One region of the Bradyrhizobium sp. 26S5 genome, then DNA from elsewhere that is predicted to be linked to it. Evidence: riboswitches for the same ligand, from Rfam matches in the RefSeq annotation. Region 1 holds a riboswitch; the other holds the start of a gene.

The links. Region 1 has a riboswitch for ZMP and ZTP ahead of glyA (serine hydroxymethyltransferase). Riboswitches for the same ligand answer to the same signal wherever they lie in the genome.
Region 2: it holds a riboswitch for ZMP and ZTP, as region 1 does, so the genes downstream of both, V5279_RS26975 (bifunctional 5,10-methylenetetrahydrofolate dehydrogenase/5,10-methenyltetrahydrofolate cyclohydrolase) here and glyA (serine hydroxymethyltransferase) in region 1, are expected to answer to the same signal.

What each region holds. Positions count from the first base shown of each region.
Region 1 is NZ_CP145948.1:8,495,269-8,499,675, reverse strand. It holds gene V5279_RS40240 (PQQ-binding-like beta-propeller repeat protein) at 1-635, shown strand, start outside; gene glyA (serine hydroxymethyltransferase) at 758-2,038, opposite strand; ZMP/ZTP riboswitch at 2,073-2,158, opposite strand; partial or broken gene V5279_RS40230 (aldehyde dehydrogenase family protein) at 2,235-2,354, opposite strand; gene V5279_RS40225 (AraC family transcriptional regulator) at 2,499-3,377, shown strand; gene V5279_RS40220 (amidohydrolase family protein) at 3,450-4,262, shown strand; gene V5279_RS40215 (enoyl-CoA hydratase/isomerase family protein) at 4,287-4,407, shown strand, end outside.
Region 2 is NZ_CP145948.1:5,750,086-5,754,492, reverse strand. It holds gene V5279_RS26985 (hypothetical protein) at 10-414, opposite strand; gene V5279_RS26980 (hypothetical protein) at 563-1,711, opposite strand; ZMP/ZTP riboswitch at 1,901-1,980, shown strand; gene V5279_RS26975 (bifunctional 5,10-methylenetetrahydrofolate dehydrogenase/5,10-methenyltetrahydrofolate cyclohydrolase) at 1,996-2,859, shown strand; gene V5279_RS26970 (MaoC/PaaZ C-terminal domain-containing protein) at 3,010-3,462, shown strand; gene V5279_RS26965 (PadR family transcriptional regulator) at 3,590-3,919, shown strand; gene V5279_RS26960 (DUF1700 domain-containing protein) at 3,916-4,407, shown strand, end outside.

The sequences.
Region 1 (4,407 bases):
CCGATCATGACTTCGGCCAATCGCCCATCCTGGTGAGCTTGCGCAACGGACAACGCGCGCTGGTGATCGGCCAGAAATCCGGCGTGGTCCATGCACTGGATCCCGATCATGACGGCAAGATCCTGTGGCAGACGCGGATCGGCCAGGGCGGCCCGTTGGGCGGGACCGAGTGGGGCTCGGCTGCGGACCAGGACCGGATCTACGTCGCCAATTCGGACGTGCGGTTTCTAAGGGACGGCACGAGGCGTCTCAATTCAAGCGAAGGCGGCGGCCTGTTCGGACTGGATCTTGCGACCGGGAAGGTCACGATGCAGGTGGCGCCGGTCGCCTGCGGCGACCGCCCCCAGTGCAGCCCGGCGCTGTCGGCCGCGATCACCGTCATTCCCGGCGTCGTGTTCTCAGGCGGCGTGAGCGGCTTCTTGCGCGCCTATGCAACCGACGACGCTCGGCTGCTCTGGGAGATCGACACGGCCCGCGACTACACCACGATCAATGGCGTTGCGGCCCGTGGCGGTGCCATGGACGGACCCGGCCCGATCGTTGTGGATCACATGCTGTACGTCAATTCCGGCTACGCGCAGTGGAGCGGCTTGCCCGGCAATGTTCTGCTGGCCTTCGAGGTCGGCAATCCCTGACGAGCGCATAGAGCGTTTTCGAGCGAAGCCTGTCCCGCACTTGATGCGGGATGCGCACCGGCGGCGCCAAACTCCGTTCGGCATGTCTCCGCGCCAGGCTGCGGTTGCCGGTGTGCCGCCGGTCAGTTCGGTCCGGACGCGGACACCACGCCTGGAACAGGAAAAGCCCGGCACATCTCGGTGCATTCCGACCTGAGGCGCGCGACGACCGCATCGTCTCCATTCGCCCGCAGAGCCGCCGCAATGAACCCGCCGATACGATGCATTTCGGCTTCTCCCATGCCGCGCGTGGTCGCCGCCGGTGTCCCGAGGCGAACACCGCTCGGCCTGAGCGGCGGGCGCGGATCGTCCGGAATGACTTGCTTGTTGGTGGTGATGGCGATGGCATCGAGCACGTCCTCGGCCGCTCGCCCGTTCAGCCCGACCGATGCTGCCGTATCGACGACCATCATGTGATTGTCCGTCCCGTCGGTGACCAGCTTCATCCCTCGATCCATCAGCGCGCCGGAAAGCACCTTCGCGTTGCGCAAGACCTGCCGCGCGTAGGCCTGGAAATCCGCGGTCGCCGCCTTCTTGAGCGTCACGGCAATCCCGGCCACGACGTTCATGTGAGGCCCGCCCTGCAAACCGGGAAAGACCGAAGCATCGATCCGGCCGGCATGTTCCTTCCGGCACAGGATGATCCCGCCACGGGGGCCGCGCAGCGACTTGTGGGACGTCGTCGTCATGACGTCGAAGCCGGCATCGAGCGGATTGCGCATGACGTCAGCGGCAACCAATCCGCCATAATGGCTGACGTCGGCCATCGTGAGCGCGCCGACTTCGTCGGCAATGCTCTTGAATGCCGCATAGTCCAGGTCGCGCGGATAGGAGCTGTAGCCGCACAACACCATCTTCGGACGCGCTTCACGCGCCGTCGCGCGCAATGCGTCGAAATCGATCGCGCCGCCGTTTGACGGCGCCGTCTTGTAGCGAATGAAGTTGAACAAGCGCCCCATGTGGGACACCGGCGCGCCGTGGGTGAGATGACCGCCATGGGACAGGTCCATGGCGAGAATGGTGTCGCCGGGATTCAACAGGCCGAGATAGACGGCCTGATTCATCGGTGATCCGGAAAGCGGCTGAACGTTGGCGTGCTCGGCACGAAACAGCGAGCAGGCCCGCTGCCGCGCGAGGTTCTCGATGTTGTCCGTATACTGCTGGCCGCCGTAGTATCGGCGTCCCGGATACCCTTCCGAATATTTATTGGTGAAGACGGAGCCGAGCAGTTCGAGCACCTCCGGGTAGGTGTAGTTCTCGGACGGAATCAGTTCGACGCCGTCCTGTTGACGGCGCTCTTCGCCCGCAAGGGCGGCGGCGATCTCTTGATCGTTGATGGACAGTTCGTTGCGAAACGACGGCATGCTCGGGCTCCTCAACACGCTGTTTTTCCAGCAGATGGGTTGCCCAGGCGATCGGCGTTGAAACCCTTCGCGCTTCACCGTGGTCAATTCCACGTTGGCTCGCCAGTCGCGCGAAAGGACGAATGAGCACGGAGACTCTTCGTGAGGCAGAACTTAGCCGACCGGCGGACCTTTCGCAACGACCAGTTCAATGACCGCGGACAAGGGCGATGCCACTTTCGTGGCCGACGCCGGAAAACATCATGCCTCCGAACGGCATCATGTAGCTGAAGGCGCGGTAGGTGTTCACCCGCACGGTGCCGGCGAGCAGCTGCTTGTCAGAAGAGCCGACCTGGGGCTGATGCGAGCTTCATCGCGAACCAATGGGCTACGTTCTACGCCGGCGGCTTTGCGCTTAAACTGCCGCTACGGAGGTGTATGATAGATCAGTCGTAAGTGCATTCAACAGCGAACCAAGAAATTGCCGATCAAGCGTCGAAAACTGATGACCGTTAGTCCAATCAAAACGGACAAAGGCGAAGACAGCGTCTTCGCCCGTCCCTCGTTCTACGCTGAATTCGCACCGCGCGACGATCAGGCCGCCTTTGTGGACTCGATCTATATCCTGAAAGACCGGGGGCGGCTGACGGAAAGCCGGATATCATTCGCTTCCCCGCTCAAGGAGCTTGCCTTCGTATTCCGGGAAGGCGATTCGGCCGGCAAAGTGGTCTTCAACGAGCCGAGCCTCGATTGCAGAAGAAAAGGAAGGGCGTTCTTCGGTTGGATCGTCGGCGTCAAGTTGAAACCGAATTGGCCGGGAACGCCGAGCGTCCACAATCCGACGATCGTCGCGTGTCGCGATGCGCTGGCGCGAATCGTCCGGGACAGTCCATCGTGCTTTGACATCCTCGACAGCGTGGATCTAATGTTACTCGCGCTCGCGCGGAAGGCGAGGCCCCCCTCGATTCCAGGGTGCGACCCGCTGGATGCGCCGCATGGTCGGGTGAGCGACCTGGCGGGCCATGTCGGTAAATCGGTCCGGACGGTGCAGAGGCGAGTGCGAACGTCGACCGGTTGCCCGCCCAAGCGTTTTCTTGCCGTGCAGCGCTTCCGTCGCTCGGTCTACGAAATCGCGGCCGGAGGCGATGGTCTGTCGGGGATTGCATCTGATCTCGGATTTTCCGATCAGGCCCACCTCACCAGAGAGTTTCGGCGACACGCCGGTGTCACGCCCGGGGCGTTCCGGCAGGCGTGGGGCAGGCCCCGTGCGCAGGCTGTCCGATTTCTTCAAGACGCCGAACGATCCTCGCGTCTAGTGATGGCGGTGTGGCCACTCGGGACCACGACCGAGTCCGGTTGAGCAGGTTCGCCTTTCACGCTGGCAGGTCGCGGGCCGTCGCCTCGGTCCATTGTAAGACGCGGGCAGCTCAGAATGATCATCGACGCCTGGATGCAGCATCCGAATCCCGCGTGGATCGGGGATCCGATGTTCGAGTCGTTGCGCCGGTGGAGACCCGGCAAATGGTCGGAAACGGCGCCCCCTATCGGAGACACGCTTGCCGAGATGGATCGTGCAGGCGTTTCTATGGGCATGCTCTGTGGCTGGCACGGTCCGGGCGGGCCGATAATCAGTAACGACGAGGTCGCCCAACACTGCCGGGCTCACCCTGACCGCTTCGTCGGAATCGCTTCGGTCGATCTCTTCCGCCCGATGGACGCGGTACGAGAGTTGAGGCTGCGCGTGAAGAGAGACGGCTTCAAGGGACTGCGCGTTCTGCCTTGGGTGTGGGGGCTGCCGCCGGAGGATCGCCGGTACTATCCTCTGTTCGCGGAGTGCTGCGAACTCGACATCCCGTTCTGCACGCAGGTTGGACACGCGGGGCCTCTGCGCGAATCCGAACCGGGACGTCCCATTCCCTATCTCGATCGTGTCGCGCTCGAATTTCCCGAGCTTCGTATTCTCGGCGGCCATATCGGCGTCCCGTGGCTCGGCGAGATGTTATCGCTGGTCATGAAGTACCCGAACGTCTTCATCGACACGTCGGCCTACAAGGTTAGCCGCTACCCGCCCGACCTCGTCGCGTACATGCGGGCCAAGAAGAGGCATCGGGTTCTCTTTGGGTCCAACCATCCCTTTTGGCCGGCTGGTGAGTGCATCGCCGGCCTCGCCGACCTCCAACTCGGCGTCGACGCCCGTTCGGCATTCTTGACCGAAAACGCGCGGCGTCTGTTCAAGCTCGCCTGATCTTTCGCAACCATAGGATGACCGATGCCCTGGATCATTGAACGCAAGCACCCGCACGTTGCCGTAGTGACAATGAACACCAACAAGGTCAATGCGCAGAATCCGGCTTTCTTCGCCGACCTACACGCGGCGTTTGATCGCCTGG
Region 2 (4,407 bases), 2.7 Mb from region 1:
GCTACGCGGTTACCGCGGCAGGCGCGGAATCTTGTCGGCAAAACCGTTGTAGCAGGTCAGCCGTTCGTCCTCTTCCTTGACGAAGCGGCATTCATTGACGCCCTTGGCAGGCGCCGCCTTCGGCTTGGGCTGCGGCTTGAAGATCTCGTCGTAGCAGAGCAGCCGCTCCTTGGTGGCGTCGTCGATGTCGCCGCAGGCCTGGAGCTTCTGCGCGACCGATTGCGGCTTGCCCGGCGCGGGCGGCTTCTCGCCCTTCTTGGCCGCCGGCTTCTTGCCGACCTGGACCAGCGGCTTGTCGCCGATCATGGGCTGGGCGGCCGCCGCCGGCTTGTCGGCCGCGGCAGGTGGGGTGGTGCCTTGGGCAAGCGCGGCAGCCGGATACAGGAGCGCCAGCGCGAGAATGATCTGTCTCATGTCGAAATGTCCGAAATGGCGTGATGACCGAAGGAGGGCGCCAGGGTCGGAAAGGCCGCGGCGTGGAACCGTGACTAACGCAAATTTTGGCTAAATCCTATCCCGGACTTGGCCTTTGGGGGTATCAATCCACCGGCTCAGGCGGTGCCTATTTCGGCATGGCCTGCGCGACCAGGAACAGCGCGGCGGCACGTATTTTCGGGGCGTGGATCTGGCCGACAATCTGCAGCGCTCCAGCCACGTCGCCGGCCCTCGCGGTCGCTGCGGCAAGGCTACGCAGCGCGGTCTGCTGAGGCGGCGTTTCGGCCGGATCCGTCAGCAGCGACAGCGTCGTGCGGGCATCATCGGGCCAGCCGTTCGTGGCCTGCCAACTGGCGATGCTGGCGAGCATCATGTCCTTGTCGGTCACCGGCGTCAGCGATTTGGCGATGTCGAGGGCAAGCAGAAATTGCTTGGTCTCCAGCAGTGGAACGATAACCTGCGTATAGCCGACGAGGCGCTGGAGCTCGAATTGCGCGTCGGCAGTCTCCGCCTGCATCTGTTGCAGCGCCTGCTTGACCGGCTCGCCGTCGCCGCGCAGCGCCATCACTTTGATGATGGAGAAGCGAAGCGGGATTTCTCCGCCGCGTACCCTCAATTTGTCCAGGGCGGTGCGTAGATTCTTCTCGGCCTGGTCATAGAACTCCTTCGCGGATTTCGTATCGCCGCGCTTGGCGTAGGCACGCCCCAGGGCGACCTGCATGTCGGCCAGTTGCGATTCCGTGATGAAGCGCTGCTCCATCATCAGTGCACGGGCTTTCTCGATCTTGCCGACGTCTGCCAGCTCCTTCACCGCCTCGATCGCGATGACGCTGCGCGTGCCGTAGATGTTTTTTGGGTCGGGCGGCGGTTGCAGCCGATCGGCCAACGCCAGCGCCGTATCGAGATCGTCGGCCTTGACGAGGCTGCGCGCGAGCTCGGCGATTCCGATGAGCTGCGTCGACCCGCCGAAGGAGCCGACCAGATCAAGCGCCTGCTGTTTCTGGTTGGCGGCAACCAGTCCCTTGATGGCAATCAGGACGTAGCTCGTCACGTTGGCGTTTTGCGCGGATTGCGACAGCTGTTGTGCCTCGGCGATGTCGGCGGCGGTGGCGTACTCGATATGAAGCAGCACGCTGGCCTGGATCAACACGTCCAGCCGCTCCTTGCCGGCGAGCGGCCTGCCGTTGCTGCTGAACGCCTCTTCGAGAACGCAGGCGCGCGTCGGCTTGCTCCGGCACGTCGCCCAGTCCGCATGGACCGGCAACGCGCCGCTCATTGCACACGCCAGTGACGCAAGCGCCGTCAACCAAAAGCGATGCCTGAAAACCGTCATTGTGCCCTCAATCTAGGCGTGCAGTCCGCCATGCTCGATAAGTTCCACACCTTGCAGAAGACCGCAAGTTGTCGCGCACGCTGCGCTTGCGCGGTCTGCCATTGCCTTTGGCAGGCCGGGCGGCTATGACCACGCCATCTGCGCGACTGGCGCTTGGATGGACCACCATCGGGGAGCGCAGAGACTGAACGCCGCGCGCCTGGGCACCGCTTCGAAACGGAGGTCCCATGACGGCGAATATTCTCGATGGGCATGCACATGCCCAAATTGTCATCGATCAGGTTGCAAGCGAACTGGACCGGCTGCCTCGCGCACCGGGGCTGGCGGTCGTGCTGGTTGGCTGTGACCCGGCGAGCCAGGTCTACGTGCAGAGCAAGGTCAGGATGGCCGAACGGCTCGGCCTGCGCGGCGAGGTCGAACGCCTGCCTGATGACGCCAGCGAGGCCGATCTGCTGGCCAGGATCGAGGCGCTCAACGCGCGTGACGATATCGACGGCATCCTCGTCCAGCTGCCGCTGCCGGCCCATGTCGACGCCTTGCGCGTGATGGCGGCGGTCGATCCCGCCAAGGATGTCGACGGCCTGCATGCCCTGAACGCAGGCCGGCTGTTTCACGGCGACGATGCGCTGGTGCCATGCACGCCGCTCGGCTGTCTCCGCCTGATCAAATCGATCCGGCCTGATCTCACCGGTGCGCATGCCGTGGTGATCGGCAGCTCCAACATCGTCGGCAAGCCGATGGCCGCGCTGCTGCTGCAGGAGCAGGCGACCGTGACGCAGACCCACATCCACACCCGCGGCATCAGCCAGATCTGCCGACAGGCCGATATCCTGGTCAGTGCGGTGGGGAAGGCTGGCCTCGTGCGCGGCGACTGGATCAAGCCGCAGGCCATCGTCATCGACGTCGGCACCACGCGCGTCGAGAAGCCGGACGGCGGCTACACGGTGTGCGGCGATGTCTCCTTCGACGAGGCGGTGCAAATCGCCGGTGCGATCACGCCGGTGCCGCGCGGCGTCGGCCCGATGACGATCGCCTGCCTGATGGAGAACACCCTGAAGGCCGCCAAGGCGAGGGCGGCACGGCTGCAATAGCGCGGCATATGCGCCGCGTTGCGCGAGCGGCCGATACCGCTCGCGTCACGTCTTCGCATCCGGCGTCGCGTGCGCGAAGTTCATGACGTCAGAGGTCATGGAATGCCCGCAGCGATCGTCTATCGTCGTGCCGGAAAGCGGAGGTGCGCGATGCTGTATGCGGAAGATCTCACCGAAGGCCAGACGTTTGAGCTCGGCAGCTACACGATCGGCGAGGCCGAGATCCTGGCGTTCGCCGGCAAGTATGACCTCGTGCCGATCCACACCGATCCCACTGCGGCTGCGGCGGGTCCGTTCGGCGGCTTGATCGCAAGCGGCTTCAACACCATTGCGATCTATCAGCGCCTCGTCGTCGAGGCGATCTGGGGCAAGGTGGCGGGCATAGTCGGGCGGAGCCTGGAGATTCGATTGCCCAGTCCGGTCCGCCCGGGAGCCACGCTGACCGGCCAGTCGCAGATCCAGAGAATCACCATCAGGCCGGAGCGGCGCGACGCCGTCGTGATCTTCAGGACGGAGCTGGTCAACGACGAGCAGCGTCCCGTCCTCGTCGTCGTGCTCGATGCGCTGATTCACATGCGGCCGGCCGCGAAGGAGCGGGCGTAGCGTCCGAATTGATCGCTGATCGGGGGCCGTAGCCGTGATCATCGGGCCTGAAGCATGTTGCTCGGACAGGTACCTTGCATTACATGGTATCTTGTTATATATAGCTCCCAACACCCGCAGGAGTTCGATGGCGGAATCGACGATCCAGGTTCAGCTCAAGAAGGGAGCGCTCGAGATGTGCGTGCTGGCGCTGCTGGCCCGTGGCGAAAGCTATGCCTATGAGATCGCGAGCACGCTCGCTTCACGCATCGGCATGGGTGAGGGCACGATCTACCCCCTGATGCGCCGCATGCAGGATGACGGGCTGGTCGATACGCGCCTCGTCGAGTCGAGCAGCGGTCCGCCGCGGAAATATTACCGGCTGACGCCGGCGGGACGCGCGGCACTCACCGCCCAGAAGCGCGAATGGCAGGCGTTCACGGACGCGGTCGATCAGCTGCTCGGAGAGCGCAAATGAACCGGGCGGCCTTCCTGCGACGTCTCTCCGACGGATTGGCCGGCCTTCCGGAGCGCGAGGCCGAGGACATCCTCGACGATTACAGCGCCTATTTCGACGAGGGCCTTGCGGCGGGACGCAGCGAAGAAGACGTCGCGGCCGCGCTCGGCGATCCCTCGCGGCTGGCGCGTGAGCTGCGCGCCGAGACCGGCCTGCGGCGCTGGGAGGATGACCACAGCCTGCGCAATTCGGCTTCAGCGCTGCTGGCGCTCGGCGGGCTTGCCGCGGTCGACATTTTCTTCCTGCTGCCGCTGCTGTTCGCGGCGCTGCTCACCGTGCTGGTCCTCGGCCTTGTGATGTTCGTGCTTGGTATCGTAGGGATCGGGCTCTTGGTCAGCGTCTTCAAGCTCGCCGCCGTCGCGTCGATCGCCAAGCTGGTGATGCGCGCGGTGGCGGGCATCGGCCTGATCTCCGCCAGCGCCGGAATTGCGATGCTGCTGCTGTTCGCC